Regions from separate parts of the Arthrobacter glacialis genome, predicted to be linked through region 2. Evidence: predicted binding sites of a transcription regulator. Region 2 holds the regulator's gene; the other holds the start of a gene.
The links. Region 2 encodes Rex, which represses fermentation and respiration genes when NADH is low (regulators of the CRP and FNR family bind a similar motif). Its sites were predicted from a motif close to CTTGTGAANNNNTTCACAAG; they were not measured.
Positions count from the first base shown of each region.

Region 1 (11,337 bases), on a different contig from region 2:
GGCGGCGTCAATAATGGCAACACCGATCCGGTCCTTGACGCTGTTGGCAGGGTTGTAGAACTCGAGCTTGACTGCCACAGTGGCATTCAAACCCGCCGTCAGGCGGTTCAGTCGAACCAGGGGGGTGCCGCCCACAAGCTGCGTGACGTTGTCATAAATCCGTGCCATGTAAGGTCCTACTCTCAAGAAGTCGTCACGAGCTCAGTTGATCCAAATGCGCGCGTGGATGGGTGCTAATTCACAGCGTAACCAGCGGTTCTGCCGGTTCCTAGGCCGTGAGCCACTGGGCGTAATGTTTTCTTACTTTTGCAATCTTGGGGTCGATAATAACCCGGCAATATCCCACTTCGGGACGCTGTGCGTAAAAATTCTGGTGGTCGGCAGTGGCCTGGTACACCTGGCCCAGAGGAGTCACCTCGGTCACTATGGGGTGGCGCCAATTGGGCTGGTTGCGCACAATGGCATCCCGGAAGGCGGCCTCATCCTCGGCATCGGTGTAAAACATGGCGGACCTGTACTGGGTTCCGGTGTCGTATCCCTGCCTGTTCAATGTGGTGGGATCGTGCTGGGTGAAGAACATGTCCAAGATGATGTCAGCGGGGATGACATCCTCATCGAACGTCACCGACACTACCTCAGCATGTCCAGTCATGCCCGAACAGACCTGATCATAGCTGGGGTTGGGCACCGCGCCGCCGGTGTATCCGGACACCACCGATTCAACCCCCCTGGTCATCTGATATACGGCGTCCAAGCACCAGAAACAACCGCCACCTAATACAAAAGTCTTCATGTCTATTTATAAGTCATCCAGCGCCGCGTCCATTCCCGCGCCGCGCAGGGGCTGCACGCCAGTAAAGTAGAAGCATGAGCATGGAACCAACTTTTCCCAAGCCCCACGTTGTTCCAGACGCGGAAGACGCAGACGCAGGACGCGAAGACGCGGAACGCCAGGAATCCCCGGGCGAATCCACTGAGGGCGTGGAGATCGCTGACACGGAACCTGACACGGAGCTTCTTGAGCCCGGCACTGCTGAGGGTTTGGAAACACCCGTGCTTGCCGATGTTTTGCTGGCGGTGGAAGAGCTCTGGCCTGAATCGCTTGCCGAAGACTGGGACCGTGTTGGCCTGGTGGTGGGCCGGCCCGAAGCCGAAGTGGACCGGATCATGTTTGCCGTGGACCCCACCCTGGAAGTTATTGATGAGGCCCTCGAGTGGGGTGCCCAACTGCTCATCACCCACCACCCCTTGTTGCTGAAAGGCGTTAATTCAGTAGCCGCAACGTCCGGCAAGGGGCGGGCCATCCACCGGTTGATCGAAGGCGGCTGCGCCCTGCTGACAGTGCACACCAACGGCGACAGCGCCGTAGGAGGTGTTTCAGATGTTTTGGCCGATGTCCTGGGACTCAGTGAGGTCCAGCCGCTGATGCCCGCAGCCCATGGCTTGGTCGAAGAGGGCATCGGCCGGGTGGGCCTGCTGCCTGGTGCTGAAAAACTGGGCGATTTGGCCGGCCGAGTGTTCCTCACCTTGCCAGCCGTGGCTGGCGGCGTCCGGGTTGCGGGGGACAGGGATGCCCTGGTCCGCAAGGTGGCCGTGTGTGGCGGGTCCGGGGACAGCTTGTTTGATGCCGTGCGTTCCAGCGACGCCGACGTTTTTGTCACGGCAGACTTACGCCACCATCCGGCGTCGGAAGCCCGTGAGGCCCGGGTGGACGGCAAACCATATCTGATTGATCTCTCACACTTTGCCAGCGAGTGGCTCTGGCTGCCGGCGGCGGCCAAGGCGTTGGGCAACGTGCTTGCAGACCAAGGTTTTGAAGCCGAATTGGTTGTCAGCCAAACCAACACGGACCCATGGGACTTCATACTGACGCCCGGGAACTAGGCTGTCATAAGGATTGCACCACCCACTTGATGTAGCAGGAGGAATTACATGGCTAAGGCAGCACCGGCAGAGCAGATGCGATTGCTGGATATCCAAGTACTGGATGGCAAATTACGGGCTCTAGATGTTCAAGCCAAGGCCTTGAAGGAAGACCCCAGGCTTCCTGATCTTCACTCAGGCCTCACCGTGGCCAAGAGTGATCTGGTGGTCCTGGACACGGCCGTCAGCGATGCCCAGCGGGCACTGACAAAGGCTGAAGATGACGTGGCAGCCGTGGTGGCGCGCATTGAGCGCGACGACGCCAAACTCAACAGCGGCACGGGCCTGTCCAAGGATCTCATGGCCCTTCAGAGTGAGCTGGTGTCGCTGAACAAGCGCCGCGGCGAGCTCGAAGACACCGAGCTGGAGATCATGGAGGCGTTCGAGGAAGCAACGGCACGCCAAGGCGCACAACTTGCCCTGGTGAAGCAGATGCAGTCGGTGCTTGATGAAGTAGTTGATGAACTACGCAGCAAACTCGGTGCCCTGAAAATGGAGCGCGATGCCACCTTGGCTGAACGTGCCGAATTGACCGCCACCTTTGCCCCTGAACTGCTGGCCATCTACGAGCGTTCCCTGGCCAAATATGGGGTGGGTGCCGCTCGGTTGTTCCACGGAAAATCGGAAGGATCAGGCATGCACCTCAGTGCCGGGGACTTGGTGGAGATCAAGAAGGCCGCACCGGACACGATTGTGTTCTGCCCTGATTCCGGTGCCATCCTGGTCCGCTCGGAGGAGTGGGGCTAAGGCCTTAATTTCAACTGGCCCGCAGTAGTGGTCGAAAAAGCCGCGATTTTCGCGAATTTTCAACCACTACTGCGGGCCAGTTGCGTTTGGAGCGAGTTGTCAGCCAGTCAGAATGATGTTCAGCGCGTGTGCCTTGCGGGCCGTGCCGGCAACCAACTCCACGGCCCATTTTTCGCCGGCCGCCTTGGCCAGCTGCGCCGGCGTTTCCGGGGCATTGCCGCGGCGGGTGATCAGGTGCCGCGCCAATTCCCCTCGCGTGTGCTTGGCAAAATGCGAAACCACCTTGCGGGTGCCGTCGCGTTCGGTGAAAACGTTGATGGCCACTGTGCATGCCGCGTCCGGCGCCCACGCTGCCGCGTAGCTGCTGGAGCGGCAGTCCACCAGCAGGTGCCCCTCGGCGTGAGCATTGAGTGCTTGGGCCAGCTTTGGCTTCCAGTAGCTGGCCAACTTGCCCAGACCTGGCAGCCCAACAGACATCGACAGTCGGTAGGCCGGGATACTGTCGCCAAAGCGCACGGCACCCCAAAGACCTGAAATGACCATCACTGTGGAGTCGGCTTTCTTCTTTTGTCCTGCCGTCATGCTGCCGTACCCCAGGGCATCAAAGAGCACTCCCGAGTAAATGGTGTGGGCCGGGGCTGCCGGCTCCTGGACCAACCTGGTATTGCGGTGCACCTCGTGGGCCAACGTTGCCCCGACGCCCAGCTGGCTCAGCGCGTCGTGCTGTTCGGAGACGGCAGCCAACGCCAGCGCCACCTCAGTCCTTGCTGGTGTCAGCTCGGGGAAACTGAGTTCGGCCAGATCCACAGGAGTTCCTGCATCGGCGGGGGTCTTACCTTCGGAAGGGGGAAGCAAAATGAGCACACTTGAGCTTAGCGGCCGGTTCTGCGCTCACATTCCACACCGTGCGCCAGGTGAACGGGGAGCAGTTGTTGATGTTGGGCGCAAACATCAGCAACTACTGCCCGTTCGCGAGGCGGCGGCGGGTGTGGGCGTAGACCGGTCTAGTGAATTGAATCACTGAACTCGCGCGTAGCCTCGGCGCGCTGTCACACTGGTTTTGGCTTGAACCAAGGGTGTTTTGAGCTAGAAGAGGGTACTTACGTGGTGCAACAACTCGTGACAAACAACTGCGACACAATCTTGGATTCCTGGATTGGGCGTGAGTCCATGGCGGAAGCAATGATTCCGCTCATCGGCAGGCTCTACCGGGACAACAATGTTCTCACCAGCATCCATGGCCGGTCACTGATCAACCAGTCCGTCATCAGCCTGCTCAAGGCCCACCGCTTTGCCCGCCAGGTTGACGACGTGGAACTTCCCGTGGAAGAAACCCTGCCGCTGCTCCAGGTGCTTGGCACCTTGCAATTGGGAGCCGCCTCACTTGACCTGGCCCGGCTCCTTTCAAACTTCAAGGCCTCGGACGAGGGCGACCTTGAGACGTTCCTGCGCGCTGAACTGGCCGACGTCGTAAATCGCTTTGGCGCCGACGAGCGCACCAGCACTGACGTGGTTCTCTACGGTTTCGGCCGCATTGGCCGCCTGCTGGCCCGGATCCTCATTGAACACTCCGGCGGCGGCCACGGCCTGCGCTTGCGTGCCATCGTGGTGCGCAAGGGCGGCGACGCCGATCTCACCAAACGCGCCAGCCTGCTCCGCCGCGACTCCGTGCATGGCCCGTTTAACGGCACCATCACCGTTGACCAAGACAAAAACATCATCCTGGCCAACGGCACATCCATCCAGGTCATCTATTCGGACAGCCCCGCCACCATCGACTACACGGCGTACGGCATTCACGACGCACTGGTGGTGGACAACACGGGCCGCTGGCGCGACGAGGAGGGCCTGTCCCAGCACCTGCAGAGCCGCGGCGTGGCCAAGGTCCTGCTGACGGCCCCGGGCAAGGGCACGCTGAAGAACATTGTGCACGGCATCAACCACGGCACCATCACCGACCACGACACGATAGTCACGGCCGCCTCCTGCACCACCAACGCCATCACCCCCGTGTTGAAGGTCCTCAACGACAAGTACGGCATTGTCCACGGCCATGTGGAGACGGTGCACTCCTTCACCAATGACCAGAACCTGACGGACAACTTCCACAAGGGTGACCGGCGCGGGCGCTCGGCCGCCTTGAACATGGTGCTGACCGAAACGGGCGCCGCGAAGGCCGTGGCCAAGGCCCTGCCCGAGCTTGAGGGCAAGCTGTCCGGCAACTCCATCCGCGTTCCCACCCCGAACGTGTCCATGGCTATCCTGAACCTGACGTTGGAAAACGGCACCACCAAGGATGAGGTCAACACGTACCTGCGCGACATGTCGCTGAATTCGGGCCTGCGCAAGCAGATCGACTTCATCGACTCGCCCGAAGTGGTCTCCAGCGACTTTGTTGGCTCCCGCCGCGCCGGCATTGTGGACGGCCTGGCCACGATCAGCAACGACAAGCATTTGGTGCTGTATGTCTGGTACGACAACGAATTCGGCTACAGCTGCCAGGTGGTCCGCGTCATGGAGGAAATGGCCGGGGTTCACCCGCGCGCCTTCCCAGCACTCGACGCCGCTGCCCCGCAGGCAGCAGCTCTGGTCTAGCGTTTCGCACTCAAGGCGGGTCCGGCGTCGAACATTCACGTTCGACGCCGGACCCGCCTTTTGCATGCCGGCCCACCGTGGGTGCGTTCCCCGCAGGGCGCCCAAGCAGCTAGCGTCCACAGGGCACCCCAAACTCGCTGCGCTCGTTTGTGGCCCCTCGCCCTGTAGACTTGACCACTGGATAGGGCAGCTGGGCAACCGCGCGTCACGCAAGTGGCTCGAGGAACGTCCGGGCTCCACAGAACAGGGTGGTGGGTAACGCCCACTCGGGGTAACCCGCAGGACAGTGCCACAGAGAATAGACCGCCTGCACGGCAACGGCTGGAGCAGGTAAGGGTGAAACGGTGGTGTAAGAGACCACCAGTTCCCTAGGTGACTAGGGAAGCTAGGTAAACCCCACCCGGAGCAAGGCCAGACAGGGCATGTTTGAGGGCTGTTCGCCCGAGTGTCTGGGTAGGCTGCTAGAGGGCGTCGGCAACGGCGTTCGTAGATGGATGGTTGCCTCTCCGCCGCGGGTAACTGCGGCGGATGACAAAACCCGGCGTATCGGCTGCCCTATCCAACTTCATGGCGTGTTTTCCCTGTTTTTGTACGGGGCGGGCACGCCTTTTTTGTCTCCGCTCCGGGGCTTGGCGGGTCGGCCGCGAAAACGGTAGTGGGCAGCTTTATACGAATTTTGTGCTGACCGCAGGCACAAAAACCCGTGTGCAACCATGCATCTCGCAGCTACGGTCAGTAGACGCGGAATCTCTTGAAAGATGGTTGGCCGTGGCCATTGTGAACGGGTTGTCTGCCAAGGATAAGAGGTCTGTGGATAACCGGCTCCACCATCCCGGGCAACCTTCTAAACTTAAAGTGACCGAGTTACCGGCACTATAACGCTCCGGCTGCCAAGACGCCGCTGTCCAGGTTTCGCCGAACACGGAGGGACGGGGTTCATGCTGGGGCGGGTCAGTTGGTGAGGATGTCCCATGGCACGGCATGCACAAGAGTTCACTCAGCGGCGCACAGATAAGGCGCAGCGGGCGCCCGTGCGGGCAGCTGTCCTGTTGGCTGTGGTGGTGTTGGTGGTTTTGGTTGGCTGGTTGCACAGCGCGGGTCATTGGCCGTTCACACCGGATGCCGGTCCAGCGCCTGCTGTCAGCACGCCGTCGCCCGCATTGGGCCAGCCCATAGTGGTTTTGACGCCAGCAACGGCTTTGGCCGTCCTGGAAACCCTTCAGGTCAAAGGCAAAGCGCCACGCAATGATTATCAGCGCAGTGCTTTTGGTGAAGCGTGGCTGGATGCTGACGCCAACGGCTGCGACACCCGCAACGACGTCCTGCGCCGTGATCTGCAGGCAGTGCAATTCATTGCCGGATCGCCGTGTCTTGTGGCATCAGGCACGCTGAAGGAGCCGTACACCGGCACGACCGTGCAATTCCAACGCGGCAAGGACACCAGCGAGGCTGTCCAAATTGATCATGTGGTGGCCCTGAGTAACGCCTGGCAAACGGGAGCCGCAGCCCTGACGCCGCTGCAACGGCAGAGCCTGGCCAATGATCCGCTGAACCTCTTGGCAGTGGACGGGGAGGCCAACCAGGACAAGAGCGACGCCGATGCCGCCAGCTGGCTGCCGCCGTCAAAAAAAATCCGTTGCCACTATGTGGCCCGGCAAATATCGGTCAAGGCCGCCTACCAGCTCTGGGTGACTCCGGCCGAGAAAGGAGCCATGGAAAACGTTCTGGGCCGCTGCCCGACGCAAGCGGCACTGGCCAGTGGCTACCTCAACTAGCGCAGGCAGGCGCTACTCGCGCTTGGTGCCGATCTCGGTCAAGGGCAGTTCCGGGTAGTTCTTTTCGACCCGGCGCATAGCCCAAATGTCGTTGAACAGGGCCAGGAATTCACCATCACTGCGCTCCAGCACCTCGGCGCCGTGGACAGTGCTCAGCGTGGCTGCGGCGTCCGGCGTCGTGAGCCTGGCCAGGGTGTAGGGGAGGCGCTCCAAGCGCATGGGGGCGTTGAAGTCGTGGTGCATGCGGTCCTCAACAACCTCAAACTGCATGGGGCCCACGGCCGCCAGCACGGGTGCCTGGTCTCCGCGCAGGTCTGATCGGAGCACCTGGATGACGCCTTCGTGCTCCAGCTGCTCAATGCCGCGGCGGAATTGCTTGTACTTGCTGGGGTCCTTGGAGCGTGCCACCTGGAAGTGCTCGGGGGCGAACAGCGGAATAGCCGGGTATTCCACCGGCTCCTCAACGAACAAGGTGTCGCCCACGCGCAGGGTGGAGGCGTTGACCAGGCCAACAACATCGCCAGGGAAGGCTGTGTCAATGACTTCACGGTCGCGGCCAAAGACCTGCTGTGCGTACTTGGTGGCAAAGGACTTGCCGGTGCGGGTTTGGGTGACAACCATGCCGCGCTCAAACATGCCGGAGCATACGCGGATAAAGGCCACGTGGTCGCGGTGCGCCTGGTTCATGCCGGCCTGAACCTTGAACACAAAGCCCGAGAACGGTGCTTCCACGGGGCGGGTCTCGCCGCTCACATCGGGGCGCGGTGACGCTGGCGGGGCAAAATCCACCAGGGTGTCCAAGATCTGCTTCACACCAAAGTTCAGCGCGGCAGAGGAGAACAGCAGGGGAGTGGCCTTGCCTGCGTAGAACGCCTCCAAATCCAGCGGTGCGTCGGTGTCGACCACCAGGCTTGCTTCCTCAATGGAGTCGTCCCAGGCGTCTCCTTCGGATTCAGCGGCCGCCTCGGGGGTCATGTACTCGGTCAGTGCGATCTGTGCGCCCGAGCTGTTGCGAGCAAATTTGGCAAACTCGTTGCGGCGGATGTCCCACACGCCACGGAAGTCGCCGGCAATACCGATGGCCCAGGTCAGCGGCATGGGTGTGAGCCCGGTGCGCTCGGTGATTTCATCCATCAGTTCCAGCGGATCCAGGCCGGGCCGGTCCCACTTGTTGATGACGGTGATGATGGGCAGGTTGCGCTGGCGGCAGACCTCAAAGAGTTTCATGGTCTGTGTTTCCAGACCCTTACCGGCGTCGACCAGCATGACGGCACAATCAACGGCCGCCAGCACACGGTAGGTATCTTCGGAGAAGTCGGCGTGGCCGGGAGTGTCGAGCAGGTTGATGACGGTGTCGCGGTAGGAGAACTGCAGCGCCGCAGAGCTGATCGAGATGCCGCGGTCCTTCTCCATCTGCTGCCAGTCCGAGACCGTGTCCTTGCGGTTGGACTTGCCGTTGGTGGCGCCGGCAGTTCCAATCACCTTGGCATGCAACGCCAACGCTTCCGTCAGCGTGGACTTGCCCGCATCAGGGTGCGAAATAACGGCGAAGGTTCGACGACGTTCCGCCTGGCCGGTAATTTCGGTGGCACGGGCGGGGGATTGGGCCGGAGAGGACACAAGACTACTTTCTAGCGGCGAAAAGAATGTTCAAGCAGAGGCAGGACACCAACTATCAAGTTTACCGCAGTGCGCAGGCAGCAAGTTGGCAGGGACGACGGCGGCGCCTGGCAACTCTCGCAGCGCCACGTTGGCGGGGCGGGTGTTAACGGACGGCGCCGGCTGGGTGATGCAGTCTAGCGGGGCAGTTCCAGGGAACCGAAGCCCAGCTGCCAAGCACCTCCGGCGTCGATGCGCTCCAGCACAATCCTTTGCAGCGCCGTGGCCCGCGGCAGGGCATCCAGGTTTTCCATGCTGCGGGTGCGGAAGGTGAAGTAGACGGCGTCAGTGGGCTCGTCGCGGGGTTCACCGTAGGGGGTGAACAGCGCTGCGAAGGCGGCAATGTTGGCACCGGGTTCCAGCTGTTCGGCCAGGTAGGGATCCAGCAGCCAGGACTCGCAGTTGGCTGTGGCGACCGGCTGGTCCGCGAAGTGTTCGGCAAAGAACGGACGGGCAAGGGCCAGGCTGTCATTGACCACCGCCGCACCCAGTCCGCCGCCCTCGGGGATGTGAATACCCAGGATCCATTCACCGGCAGCGACCCCGGGGATGGCGGCCGTGGGCTGGTGGATCAAGTACTGCAGGCGGCCCAACTGGTAGATGCGGCCGGAAAAAAGGTGGTTGAGCCATTTGTAGGTGTCCATGCCGAACCGGTTGTGGACGCGGCGGTTGATGGCCATGTTGCGGCCAAAATCGGCCAACGAGGCGCGGGAGACGGCATCGGGAATGTTGCGCCCCGCGTGCCACTCCAGGATGGTGGGGACAAAGTCCAGCATGGCGCGCAGCCAATCCAGCTCCGTCACGGGGAGGTCATCGGTGCCCAGCTCCGGCACCGATTCATCTGCACTGCCAAGGCGCGCCACAAGGTGCTCATGCACTGTGGCCGCGGCCGGGCTGAGCGGGGCTTGCAACAGTGCCAGGCAGTCGGCCCGATCTTCTGGGGCAACGCCCAAGTAGTCAAGTGTCTGCTCTGGGCTCATGGCGGTGCGGGAGGTCATTGGGCTAGTTTAGCGAACCCTTGAGCACTGCACTGGCACCACTCGGTCTTACAGCCACGCATGGTTTGTAGCGCATGTGTCGTGAAATTATGCGTTGAACTCGGCTTGGGTTCCGCGCAGAAGCACTTATGCGCAGAACCCAAGGTGGGTTCTGCGCATAAGTGCGGGGCAGCGGCAACGTTACTGTTCGGCCTTGGGCTTCTTCACAAACAACGTCTCGGCCTGTTCCAGGGACATGCCGTTGGTTTCGGGGATCTTGAACATGACGAAGAAGAACGATGCGGCAGCAAAGAGGGCGTACATGCCGTAGGTCAGCGGCAATGATGCGGCGGCCATGGCCGGGAACGTCAAGGTGATCAGGAAGTTCGCCACCCACTGGGCTGCGGCTGCCAAACCCAGGGCGCGGGCACGGATGCGTGAGGGGAAGATCTCGCCCAGGAGCACCCAAACCAGCGGCCCCCACGACGCGCCGAAGCTGACCACAAACACATTGGCGGCAACCAGGGCAATGGGTCCCCAGGCGCCCGGGAGGCTGATGTCCGAGCCACTGCCGGTTGCAGCCGAGAAGGCAAGCGCCATGGTGCCCAGGGAGACGGCCATGCCAATGGAACCCGTGAGCAGGATGGGGCGGCGCCCGATTCTGTCCACCAGGGCAATGGCCACCAGTGTCACCAAAATGTTGACCACAGCCGTTACCACCGAGATGGTCAGTGAGTCCTTCTCCTGGAAGCCCACTGCCTGCCACAACGTGGTGGAGTAGTAGAAGATCACATTGATGCCAACGAACTGCTGCAGCACAGAGAGGATAATACCTATCCACACAACAGGCATGAGGCCAAGCCGCTTGCCTCGCAGGGAGCCCTTCTTGGCTGAGAGGGAATCTTCCTTGACGGCTTCCTTGATCTCGCGGATGCTGCGCTCGGTGTCGTCATCCGGGGCAATGGTTTTGAAGACCTTTGTGGCTTCTTCTTCCTTGCCCTGAAGAACCAGGAAGCGTGGGGACTCGGGGAGCACAAAGGCAATCCAGCCATAGGCAATTGCCGGGACAACGCCGGCCAGGAACATCCAGCGCCAGGCGGGAAGCCCAAGCCACAGCTCCTGAGCGGCACCGCCGGCAGCATTGGCAAACAATGCGTCGGAGAGCAGGGCGGCGAAGATACCAATGGTGATGGCAAGCTGCTGCAAGGAAGCCAGCCGTCCGCGGTGGCGTCGCGGGGAAATCTCGGAAATATAGGCTGGGGCGATCACCGAGGCCAAGCCAATGCCCAGACCGCCCACCAACCGCCAGAAGATCAAGTCGATGACGTTGAAGGCCAGTCCGGTTCCCAAGGCGCTGATCAAAAAGAGCGCCGCGCCAAGTTTCATGGCGGGGATGCGACCCTTGGCGTCGGCGATCTTGCCAGCCATGAACGCGCCCACCGCGCAGCCAAGAAGTGCAATGGCCACGGCGAAGCCGGTGAGGGTGTCGCCCAGTTTGAAATCGCCCTGGATCGCGTCGACGGCACCGTTGACCACCGAGGAGTCAAAACCGAAGAGGAAGCCACCCACTGCGCCGGCTACGGCCAGGCCAATCACCTTGCGCGGAATGGCCTTGGGGCCTGAGTGTGGAGTGCTGGTGCTGGACATGGTTCCCCCTTGTG
Region 1 is NZ_PPXB01000006.1:281,451-292,787, reverse strand. It holds gene cysK (cysteine synthase A) at 1-168, opposite strand, end outside; gene msrA (peptide-methionine (S)-S-oxide reductase MsrA) at 269-793, opposite strand; gene CVS28_RS09930 (Nif3-like dinuclear metal center hexameric protein) at 868-1,884, shown strand; gene CVS28_RS09925 (zinc ribbon domain-containing protein) at 1,933-2,670, shown strand; gene CVS28_RS09920 (YaaA family protein) at 2,770-3,534, opposite strand; gene CVS28_RS09915 (glyceraldehyde-3-phosphate dehydrogenase) at 3,775-5,265, shown strand; RNA gene rnpB (RNase P RNA component class A) at 5,448-5,827, shown strand; gene CVS28_RS09905 (HNH endonuclease family protein) at 6,237-7,040, shown strand; gene CVS28_RS09900 (peptide chain release factor 3) at 7,053-8,660, opposite strand; gene CVS28_RS09895 (acyltransferase domain-containing protein) at 8,837-9,697, opposite strand; gene CVS28_RS09890 (sugar porter family MFS transporter) at 9,878-11,323, opposite strand.
Region 1: the regulator Rex is predicted to act here: its motif matches at 3,675-3,694, upstream of CVS28_RS09915 (glyceraldehyde-3-phosphate dehydrogenase).

Region 2 (11,337 bases):
CACAGATGCTGCCAACTACAGGGTGTACCGAAAGTCCGCCACGGCGGACAAGGCGGAGGCCCTGGGTGACACCACAACAGCTTCCTTTACTGACACCAAAGCAGAGATCGGGCTCGAGTACAGCTACTACGTCGCGGCGTTGGATCTTTCCGGCAGTGAGTCAGTGGCATCGAACAAGATCTCCGTGACAACTGTTGATCCGTCGGTAGCAAAAGCTGCCGTGCCGGGAAAACCCACACTGGGCAAAGTCAACAAGAATGACCTGACGCTGGCGTGGAAGCCTGTCCAGAATGCACTTTTCTACCAAGTATTCAGGGCTGATGCGAAGGCTGATGGCAGTTTTGGCGACTTCAAGCTGGTGGGCCGGGCAGGCACGCCGGAATACACCGACAACTCAGTGTTGACCACCATTGCCTACAAGTACGCGGTTGCCTCAGTCAATGGAGGCGGTGTCTCGGACCAATCTGAGACAGTCACTTCCGGCGCTGTGACCACGTTGGTGCGGCAGGCCGAGCGGTTGGACAGGGCCCCGGTCGCCGTTGACACCGAAAAGGGTGTCTACCTGGGGTGGCGCATGCTGGGCCTTGACCCGGATTCCATCGCCTTCAATGTTTACCGTGATGGCGTGAAGATCACCGACGCCCCTGTTACGGGAAGCACCAACCTGCTCGACGCCGACGGAACATCCAAGGCCCGCTACAGGATCTCAACCGTCCTCAATGGTGCCGAGCTGTGGGCTACTGAAAGCTTCACTGTGTGGGACGCCCAAACATTGGATGTTCCACTGCAAAAGCCGGCCGATGACTACACCAAGGACGGGCAGCCGTACAGTTACCGCGCCTCCGATGCATCCATTGGCGACGTCGATGGCGATGGCAGCTACGAGATCATCTTGAAGTGGGATCCCACCCTCTCCAAGGACAATTCGCAGGCCGGCTATACGGGCATTGTGTACGTTGACGCATACAAGTTGGACGGGACGCGATTGTGGCGGATAGATCTGGGCAAGAACATCCGCGCTGGAGCCCACTACACACAGTTCCAGGTCTACGACCTCAACGGTGATGGCAAGGCCGAGGTTACCCTCAAGACGGCCGATGGAACAGTGGACGGTGCTGGCACGGTGATTGGTGATCCGCGGGCAGACTACAGGAATTCCTCCGGCTACATTCTTTCTGGTCCCGAATACGTGACAGTGTTCAACGGGGCAACAGGCGCCGCGATTGACACCATCGACTACACACCTGAACGCGGCGACGTTGGTGCCTGGGGTGACGCCTATGGCAATCGAGTGGACCGTTTCCTCGCAGGGGTGGCCTACCTCGACGGCGAACACCCCAGTGTGATCTTCAGCCGCGGCTACTACACCCGCACAGTCGTTGCCGCCTACGATTTTGACGGCACAACCCTGAGCAAGCGGTGGACCTTTGACTCCAACAGCGCTGGTGATGAATACCGTGGCCAAGGAAACCACCAGTTCTCCGTCGCCGATGTTGATGGTGACCAGAAAGACGAGATTGTCTTTGGCTCCATGACCATCGATGACAACGGATCGGTCCTGTACAACACCAAGTTGGGGCACGGCGATGCCATCCACGTCTCGGATCTGGATCCGTCACGGCCAGGCATGGAGGTGTTCGCCGTTCATGAGGAGGCGCCGTCCAAGCACGGTATTGGCGCCACGTTCCGCGACGCAGCCACCGGCGAAGTCCTCTGGTCAATCCCGGCCACCAAGGACACCGGGCGCGGAGCGGCAGCAGACATTGATCCAACTCAGCAAGGCGCCGAAGCATGGGCGATTGGCGGGACTGCCGCATGGAATTCACCAGTGGGTGAACTGCACGCAGCCGATGGTGCACTGATCGGAACAAGCATTCCGGCCGCAAACTTTCTCACCTGGTGGGACGGTGACCTGCTGCGCGAGATCACTGACCACGAGTGGACGGACGCAAGCCGAACTGGAGTGCCCACCATTTCCAAGTGGGACTGGACAACAAACACCAGCAAGGAGATCTACCGCGCTGCGGGAACCCTGACAAACAATGACACCAAGGGAAGCCCATCACTTCAGGCGGATCTGTTCGGTGACTGGCGCGAGGAAATTGTTACGCGCCTGGATGATTCCTCGGCATTGCGGATCGCCACCACCGTTGATCTGACGGATCACCGCCTGCGGACCTTGCAGTCGGACCCCGTCTACCGGTTGGGGGTGGCATGGCAAAACACCGCCTACAACCAGCCACCGCACACCTCCTACTTCCTGGGTGTTGGGATGACGGCGCCCAAGGCGCCCAGCATCGCCTACACCGGAAGTGAGCCAGCGCCGGGGGCACCTGTGAATCCGGAACCGTCGCAGCCTCCAACTGAGCTGCCAACGGGGCCAGCCACGGCACCAACGTCCACTGTTGATCCGCCGACGGCAAGTGGCGCCGCAACGAACAGTGCGGCAGCTGGTTCCAGCAGTGGCAGTGAACTTTCAGCCACTGGTGCCAGCGGCCTCTTGCCCATGCTGGCCGTTGGTGTGGTTGTGCTCCTAGTTGGTGCGCTGCTCATGCGCCGTCGGCGATCCCACGGCTAGGTATGCAAACCATGAATGAACAGTCTTACCTCGCATAACTGCGCTTGAGCGGCTTGTTGGCGGTTTCCCAACCGCCAACAAGCCGCTCAAGCGCAGTCGTGGCGCTGAAGCGCATTAATGCACCCAAAACACAGGCGAAGACAACGCATAGGACGTAGGATGTCTCTAGCAAAGTGTTTGTCCGGATCCTGTGCCGGGCCCTGACTGGAACGGAACCTGAGCCATGCCACAGTTCGATTTGCCCCTCGAGAAGCTTCGCACTTTCTCCGCAGCACTCACTGCGCCCGAAGACTTTGACAGCTTCTGGGACAACACCATTGCCGAAGCTCGCGAATTCCCGCTGAAAGCCAACTTCACGCCAGTGGAGAACATGCTGAGCGTCATCGACAGCTTTGACGCCACCTTTGCCGGCTTCGACGGCGCCCCCATCAAAGGATGGCTGCACCTGCCCGCCAACCGCACCACGGGCCAGAAACTGCCCGTGGTGGTCCAATACATTGGCTACTCCGGTGGTCGCGGACTGGTCCAGCAGGACACCTCCTGGGCCCAAGCCGGGTACGCGCACTTCATCATGGACAGCCGCGGCCAGGGCTATGGCGGCCTGCTCGGCGACACCCCGGATCCGCACCCCTCCGCGGGCGAGGTGGCACACCCTGGTTTGATGACGCGTGGCATCAGCTCCCGTGAGGACTACTACTACCGCCGCCTCTACGTGGATGCCTTCCGTGCCATTGAGGCAGCCCAATCCCATGAGGAAGTGGATGAATCCACAGTCATCCTCACCGGCGTCAGCCAGGGCGGTGGGCTGGCCATAGCGGCAGCTGGTTTGGCCGCGGGCAGGCTCGACGGCGTCGTGGCGCTCATGCCCGACGTCCCCTTCCTGCAGGACTTCCCGCGCTCCATCGACGTTGCTGTGCGTGGCCCCTACCCGGAAATCGCCGCCTTCCTCAAGCGCCACCGCACTGACTATGAACCGTTCCTGGAAGTGCTGAACTATTTCGACGGAGTGCACTTCGCCGCGCGCACCAGCGTCCCCGCGCTGTACTCCTGCGCCGGCCAGGATGACGTGTGCCCGCCTACAACCGTGTTTGGCTCCTACAACGGCTACGGCAGCTCAGCGGCCCAGCCACCGGCCAAAGAAATGGCGTACTACCGCTTCAACAACCATGAAGGCGGGCAGGAGCACCACTGGCTCCGGCAGCTGCATTACGTGGCCGATTTGCTGGCCGGCTAAATGTCGGCGTATGGTTTGGGCATGACAAACCGTTGGTATGCGTATTTTTCGTTGGCTCTGGAGGGGCCCGCGTCTAACTGACACGCATCCAATCACCTTCAGAGCCAACAGGACAGAGAATTCATTCTCTGTCCTTCGCCATTTCCAGGCGGGCTCCGAAGAGGGGTCCGCTGCCAGCCCGCAGCAAAGGAACCCCTCATGAGCATCACAGCAGCCACCGAACCGGCCCACCAATCCACCGCCAATCTGCGCGTCAGCCGCTTCACGGCGCTGCCGTCCCCCACCGAGCTTGAAGCTGCGCTTCCGCTGGACGCCCACGCAAGCAACGTCGTCGAACGCGGCCGTGACCAGGTGCGGGCCATCATGGACGGCGTGGATGACAGGCTGCTGGTCATTGTGGGCCCGTGCTCCATTCATGATCCCAAGGCAGGGTTGGAATACGCCCGCCGGCTCGCTGCCACGGCCAAGGAGCACGAGGAAGACCTGCTGATCGTGATGCGTGCCTACTTCGAGAAGCCGCGCACCACCGTGGGTTGGAAGGGTCTGATCAACGATCCGATGCTGGATGGCAGCCACGACGTCGCCAAGGGCTTGGAGTTGGCGCGCGACTTCCTGCTGAAGGTGGCCCAGCTGGGACTGCCCACGGGCACCGAGTTCCTTGAGCCGATCAGCCCGCAGTACACGGCCGACCTGATTTCCTGGGGTGCCATCGGCGCGCGGACCACCGAGAGCCAGATCCACCGCCAGCTCAGCTCCGGACTGTCCATGCCCATCGGGTTCAAGAATGGGACCGACGGCGACCTCCAAGTCTCGCTCGATGCCTGCAACGCTGCCAGTGCGCCCCAGTCATTCCTGGGCATTGACGGCAACGGCCGCGCGTCCCTGGTCAGCACCGAAGGCAACCAGGACACCCACGTGATTCTGCGCGGCGGGCGCAAGGGCCCCAACTACCGTGCGGGGGACGTGGCTGACGCCGCCGCGCAGGCCTGCGGCGCCGGCATTAATCCGCGACTCATTGTTGATGCCAGCCACGCCAACTCCGGCAAGAGCCACCACCGCCAGGCCGAGGTGGCCTTGGAAATTGGTGCTCAGCTGGAAGTAGACGACGCCTCCGCACACAACATTGCCGGGGTCATGCTGGAGAGTTTCCTGATGGGCGGGGCCCAAAACCTCAATGTTGAGCAGGTTGCCGCCGGAACCGCTGAGCTGAACTACGGCCAGAGTGTCACCGACGCCTGCATGGACTGGGATGTCAGCGCCGATGTGCTGGCCAACCTTGCACGCAGCTCACGGGCGCGCCGCAACAACAGCGCAAGCGCTGCCTAACGTCCGCGCGCTTGGCAAAGATGCACTTGGCAAAGATGCACTGAACACCTATCACAGTGGCCCCTTCTGCCCCTAGAGTTAGCGCTAGAGGCAGAAGGCGCTGTGAGTCGGACGCTTGAAGAGTCTTTTGCCAGCGAACATCGAGGTACGGTCATGACACAGGATCAGAATTTCTCCGATGTGCACTTCTTGACGGTTCAAGAAGTTGCCGCTCTTATGCGCGTGTCAAACATGACCGTGTACCGAATGGTGCACGCCGGAGAGCTCCCGGCTGTCCGCTTTGGCAGGTCATACAGGGTGCCGCAGAACGCGGTTGAGGCGTTCCTCAAGGGTGCGGTGGTGGATGGCACAGGGACTGCTGGAACTTCCGGTTCGGCGCAGACCGGTTAGGCACGGTAGTCTAGGAAAGATCCATTTTCGGCTTTGACCGATTCCTGCGATCGGTCGACCTAATCGTTTGGGCCTCATTTGGGGCCTTCTATGCAGTTTGTGAGGAACTTTCATGGGTTCAGTAGTTAAGAAGCGCCGCAAGCGGATGTCCAAGAAGAAGCACCGTAAGCAGCTTCGCAAGACGCGTCACCAGCGTCGTAACAAGAAGTAAATCTTCTTTTTTTGCGAAAGCACCCGTTCACCTTTCGGTGGACGGGTGCTTTTTTCATGTCCGACGGCGGCGCTGACGACTCAGCGGCGGCGGACGATCGAGATGCCCTTCCACAGACCGTAGACAGCGCCTACTCCGGTGGCTGCCTTCAGTCCCAGTGTTGCTGCGCGACGCCCGGAGCGGTAGTCGTAGATGGGCCAGTTGTTGTCACGGGCATGTTTGCGCAGTTTTGCGTCGGGGTTGATGGCCACCGGGTTTCCCACAGCGGTGAGCAGGGGAATGTCGTTATAAGAGTCGCTGTAGGCCCAGCACCGGGCGAGGTCCAAACCTTCGCGTTCGGCCAGTTCACGAACAGCCCGTCCCTTGGCAGGACCGTGCAGGATCTCGCCCACCAGGCGTCCTGTGTACACGCCGTCTTCAATTTCTGCCACGGTGCCTAGGGCACCGGTCAGGTTCAGGCGCGCGGCAATAACGCCGGCAACCTCCACTGGGGTGGCTGTCACCAGCCAAACTTGCCGGCCGGATTTCAGGTGTTCTTGTGTGAGGGCCTTGGTGCCGGGCCAGATCTTGGAGACGATCATTTCGTCAAAGACCTCTTCACCCAGCTGGCGCACAAATTCGGCGCTGATGCCGGCAGCGAGTTTTTGTGCAGAATCCTGAACCGAATGAACGTCGTTCATGTTTTCGCCGCGCAGGATGAATTTGGTTTGCTTCCAACCGAAGCCGGCAGCGTCACCGAGGGTGAAGGCGCGCTTTTGATACATCTTGCGGGCCACATGGAACAAGCTGGCACCCTTCATCAGGGTGTTGTCCACATCAAAGAAAGCTGCCTCGCCCTGGTGGTGCGCAGTGGTCGAGGTGGCCTCGGCACTGTTGGTAATCACGTCGGGCATGGATCGAGTCTAGTCAATCCAGCCCGTCTATGCCGCTCACGCCACTTGAAGTGGGGCTTAACTGTGGTGAAACTTTCATTTCTCGGCAGCGGAGGCACGCAGCTGGCTGGCAAATCGCGTGCCAGCTGTGCGAACCCGTCCAGACGAGTACCGTTGTAGGCATGGATTCTGCTCCCGACACCGCAAAAAATCAAACCACTCCCACCCGCCGTGTTCCGCGGCTGGAGCTGGTGACCAAGGAGGGCTGCCACCTGTGTGACGACGCCCGCGAGGTGCTCACCCAGGTGGCTGGTGGGCTGGGTCTGGACTGGTCTGAGCTCAGCCTTGACGGCGATGCCGCGCTCACGGCCCGTTATGGTGAGGAAATTCCTGTTGTCCTGGTGGACGGAATTCAGCGTGATTTTTGGCAGATCGACCCCGTCCGCCTCCGCACCATCCTGGAGCGGGCTATGGCGGACGCCTAGAACGGTGCAACGCGAGGCCGTCCGCTGCCCCTGTTGTTGTCTGCCGGGTCAAGGCGCGGCTTTTGGTGAGGACCAAGGACAGGTCATACAGTAGTTTAAACGGTCTAAGGCCAACGGCGGATCTTGCGGACACCTGTTCCTCACCTGGGGCGGCCTAGTTTGAGAATGTGGAGTGTTTTCTTGATCCCAGTGCAGACCCCGGGTGACCAGCCGGCCGAACAGGCCCGGCAGCTGCCCCCCGCCACGGTGTCCCGCCTGACCTTGTACTTGCGCACACTCAATGCCCTGCTTGCTGACGGAGTGGAGAACGTCTCCTCTGAAGCCCTGGCCGAATCCGCCGGAGTGGGCTCAGCAAATGTCCGCAAGGACCTCTCCCACTTGGGTTCCTACGGCACACGCGGTGTTGGCTATGAGGTTGCGAATTTGAGCCGGCAGATCGCCCAGGCACTCGGTCTGACCCACGAGTGGCGGGTGGCCATAGTTGGTGCCGGTAACCTGGGCAGGGCCCTTGCCCGGTATGCCGGGTTCGAATCGCGCGGATTTGATGTTGTGGCGTTGCTCGATGCTGATCAATTGCTGGTGGGGAACGAGATCGGTTGGCTGCGGGTCAGCGACGTGGCGCATCTTGAATCAGTTTTGGCAGGCACCCGGGCCAACATGGTGGTCCTGGCGCTTCCTGCCGCGGTGGCACAATCCGTGTGCGACAGGGTGGTGGCGGCTGGTGTCCACAGCATTCTCAGCTTTGCACCCGTGGCCCTGAGTGTCCCGGACAACGTGAACCTGCGCAAAGTGGACATGGCCACTGAGCTGCAGATCCTGGCCTACCACGCCCAGCGCCTGCAGGACCCGACCTTGGAGCAGGACAGCCCGGGCACTTAGTCGGGGGCAACGTTTGCGCACAGCCCTTTTTGCCTCGTGAACGGGGAGTAGTTGTTGATGTTTTACCCAAACATCAACAACTACTCCCCGTTCACGAGGCCACGAGGCCGGGCAGGCGTGGGAGAAGATTACAGGTTGGCACCCTTGCGGGCCTTGTGAGCCAGGAAGAACTCCTTGGCGGGGGAGCGGTGCAGGAAAACCACAGCTACCAATCCCAGCCCAATCTGGACGAAGCTGAGGGGATTCAGCTGCCCCAGCATCAGCAGCGAAAAGCACGCCAGCACAAGGGCTGTGGTCCGGGCCCACGTGGCACCGCGTCGAATTTTGATGGCCAGCCAAAAATAAACCACCGTCATGGCAATGCTGATTACGAACGCCATGAACAAGGCTGCGTTGACGATGGCCGGGTCCGCATAGGCCTCCGTCAAGGCCGGGTAATCCGACATGGATGCCCGGAGAGTTTCCATGACGCTTTCCTTGACTGCCGGTACCAGCAGCACCAGCAGCAGCGCCACCACGGATGCCGCCTGCAGGATGCCGGCGGTCATGATCAAGCGGACCGCCAGAATGACACGGGCAGGAGGCACCAAGGCTGACTGCGGGTCAACGGAGCCACCACCAGTGTTGGCGGCGGGGCCACCCTGAAATCCGGGGTATTGGGACGCCTGGGGCAGTGCCGCTGACGAGGAGAGTGCTGCCTGGGCGTCCTTGACGTCCTGCGGCGGTTCCCATCCGGCAGGGGCGTACTGGCCATAGCGGGGGACACCGGGGGCTATTTCCCCATAGCTTCCCGGGCGGGGAGTGGGGTGCTCTTGGGATTCTTCACCGGGTGTGGTCATGGCAGCTGCTCTTTCAGTTTTGCCGCGGCGGGCTGAACACTTGTGCCAGGAAGCTGGCCAGGCAAAGAGAAAGGCCGCGGTGGGGTTTGCTCTAAACCCTACGCGACCTCTGTCTTTGCTCACTACTTCTTGTTGCTAAGGCTTGCTAAGGCGTGACTCCCCTGGCCCGGGAGTTAAGCCAGGCCGTTGATTCTGGTAGCCACATCAACACAGCGGCCACAATGCCGAGCAGGCCACCGCCAGCGCCGAAGAACAGCAGAACGATGCTCAGGAAGGCGATGACCGACAACGCCATCCGGGCCCACTGCATGCCTTCCTTGAGCTTCATGGCGCAAATGATTATGGCAGCTATAAGAACTAGGGAAATGATGGCAACAACGATTCCCTTGACGCCCTGCGCACGGATCTCGGCTCCACTGCCCGGGACGGTGATGCCGAAGATGGAATTGTCCCTGGCGCCCAAAGCGAACAATGAACCGATCAGCAAGAAGAACGTGCCCAGCAGCCACAGGCCTGCCGAGACCAGCCAGATGATGTAGGAGATCTTCAGTAGCTGCGGCAGACCGTCCATCTTGAAGATCCCGCCAAAGCCGCCCACCGGCATGACGTCATTCATTGAATGGGGAGTGTCTTTTGGCATTTCAAACTTGGAGTCTCCGGCCGGTCGGGGAGCGGGCTGCTGATAGCCGGGCGGCGGAGATTGATACCCGGGCTGCTGATAGCCGGGCGGCGGAGCGTGGTAGCCGGGCTGTTGATATCCCGGAGGCGGCATGGATCCGGCCGGAGGGGGTGCCTGCGGGCCGGGTGTTTGGTACCCCGGTGGCGGCGTCTGTGGCCCGGGTGCCTGATGACCGGGGGCGGCAGTGTTGGGATCAGGCTGGGAACCGGCAGGAGACGGTTGCGAGCCTGAGTGCTCGGTACCTTCAAACTCATTCGGTGTACTCATAGCAGTACCCTAGTCCTGGCCCAAGCACTTGTATAGGTGTACTAAGTGGTAGCACGAATGCCGGCCCGCCACAGTGGCGAACCGGCATTCGTATTACGGGTGTTGAAGGTTATGCAGCCTTGACGAAGGCAACGTCCAAGGTGATGGTGACCTTATCGGAGACCAATACGCCGCCAGCTTCCAGGGCTGCGTTCCAGGTCAGGCCGAATTCCTTGCGGCTGATGACGGTCTTGGCTTCGAAGCCTGCGCGGGTCAGGCCGAACGGGTCAACAGCAACGCCGTTGAACTCGCCCTTGAAGGTGACGGTCTTGGAGATGCCGCGGATGGTCAGCTCGCCGGTCAGCTCGAAGTCCTCGGCGTCACCTGAAACGCTGGAGGAAACGAAGGAGAGGGTGGGGAACGTCTCGACGTCGAAGAAGTCGGCGCTCTTGACGTGGCCGTCGCGGCCGGCGTCGCCTGAGCTGAAGCTGGCTGCCTGGATGGTGGCGGTCACTGAGGACTCGGCGAGGGTTTCGCCGAGCGTCAGTGCGCCTTCAACGTCGGTGAACTGGCCGCGAACCTTGGAGATGCCTGCGTGGCGGACTACGAAGCCCACGGTGCTGTGTGAGGTGTCGAGGTTCCAGATGCCCTGTGCGAGGCCGGTGGATTCAATGGTGGTTACTGACATGTGGATCTCCTTGGGGAAAGTTTTGCGTTGAAAGTTGCGCTTCGGACATCCGCAGTGGTTGCCCATCGATAGGTATAAGCATGCGTTTGTATCTAATATTCCCGTGTTCCAAAAAAACTTTAGCGGCAACGGATTAACCCCTAACCAACTAACTTTGAGAAACTGGGAAACATGTCCCGAGTAACTGTTCATCTTTTGCGCCACGGCGAGGTTTTCAACCCCGATGGCGTGCTCTACGGCCGGCTTCCCGAATTTCATCTTTCGGAGCGTGGCCGGGCCATGGCTGACATGGTCGCCGAGCATTTTGCGGCCCAGGCGGCCGACGGCGCAGCCCCCGTTTACCTGGTGGCCTCACCGCTGACCCGGGCGCAGGAAACGGCGCAGCCCACGGCTGCTGCACTGGGCCTGGAGATCGTGACGGATCCGCGCATCATCGAGGCGGAGAACCACTTTGAGGGCCTGGCTATGAGCAAGGCTGAGCTGCGCAAGCCCAAGCATTGGCCTTATTTTGTGAACCCGTTCAGGCCGTCATGGGGTGAAGCGTACGCGGCCCAAGCCGAACGCATGCTCGAAGCGGCACGGGATGCCCGCCGTCGTGCCTTCGAATTGGGCGGCGACGGCGCGCAGGCCATCATGGTCAGCCACCAGCTGCCCATTTGGGCCACCCGCCGCAGCGCCGAGGGCAAGCCGCTGTGGCATGACCCGCGCAACCGCGAGTGCACGCTGGCGTCCCTGACCTCCTTGACGTTCGACGGCGACGACGTGGTGGATGTTCTCTACAGCGAACCTGCTGCGGTGCTGCTGCCCGGTGCCGCAACCACCCCCGGCGCCTAGCCTTACCGTCACAAGGCACACAGCTGACAATCAGCTTTTCGACGTAGCGTAGAACATAATGCCGTTTCTGCGCCTG
Region 2 is NZ_PPXB01000001.1:207,053-218,389, forward strand. It holds gene CVS28_RS20335 (rhamnogalacturonan lyase family protein) at 1-2,578, shown strand, start outside; gene CVS28_RS00905 (acetylxylan esterase) at 2,802-3,812, shown strand; gene CVS28_RS00910 (3-deoxy-7-phosphoheptulonate synthase) at 4,011-5,138, shown strand; gene CVS28_RS00915 (helix-turn-helix domain-containing protein) at 5,292-5,528, shown strand; gene CVS28_RS00920 (30S ribosomal protein bS22) at 5,641-5,739, shown strand; gene CVS28_RS00925 (HAD family hydrolase) at 5,820-6,632, opposite strand; gene CVS28_RS00930 (glutaredoxin family protein) at 6,794-7,096, shown strand; gene CVS28_RS00935 (redox-sensing transcriptional repressor Rex) at 7,277-7,975, shown strand; gene CVS28_RS00940 (hypothetical protein) at 8,104-8,814, opposite strand; gene CVS28_RS19555 (hypothetical protein) at 8,960-9,760, opposite strand; gene CVS28_RS00950 (YceI family protein) at 9,870-10,427, opposite strand; gene CVS28_RS00955 (histidine phosphatase family protein) at 10,599-11,261, shown strand.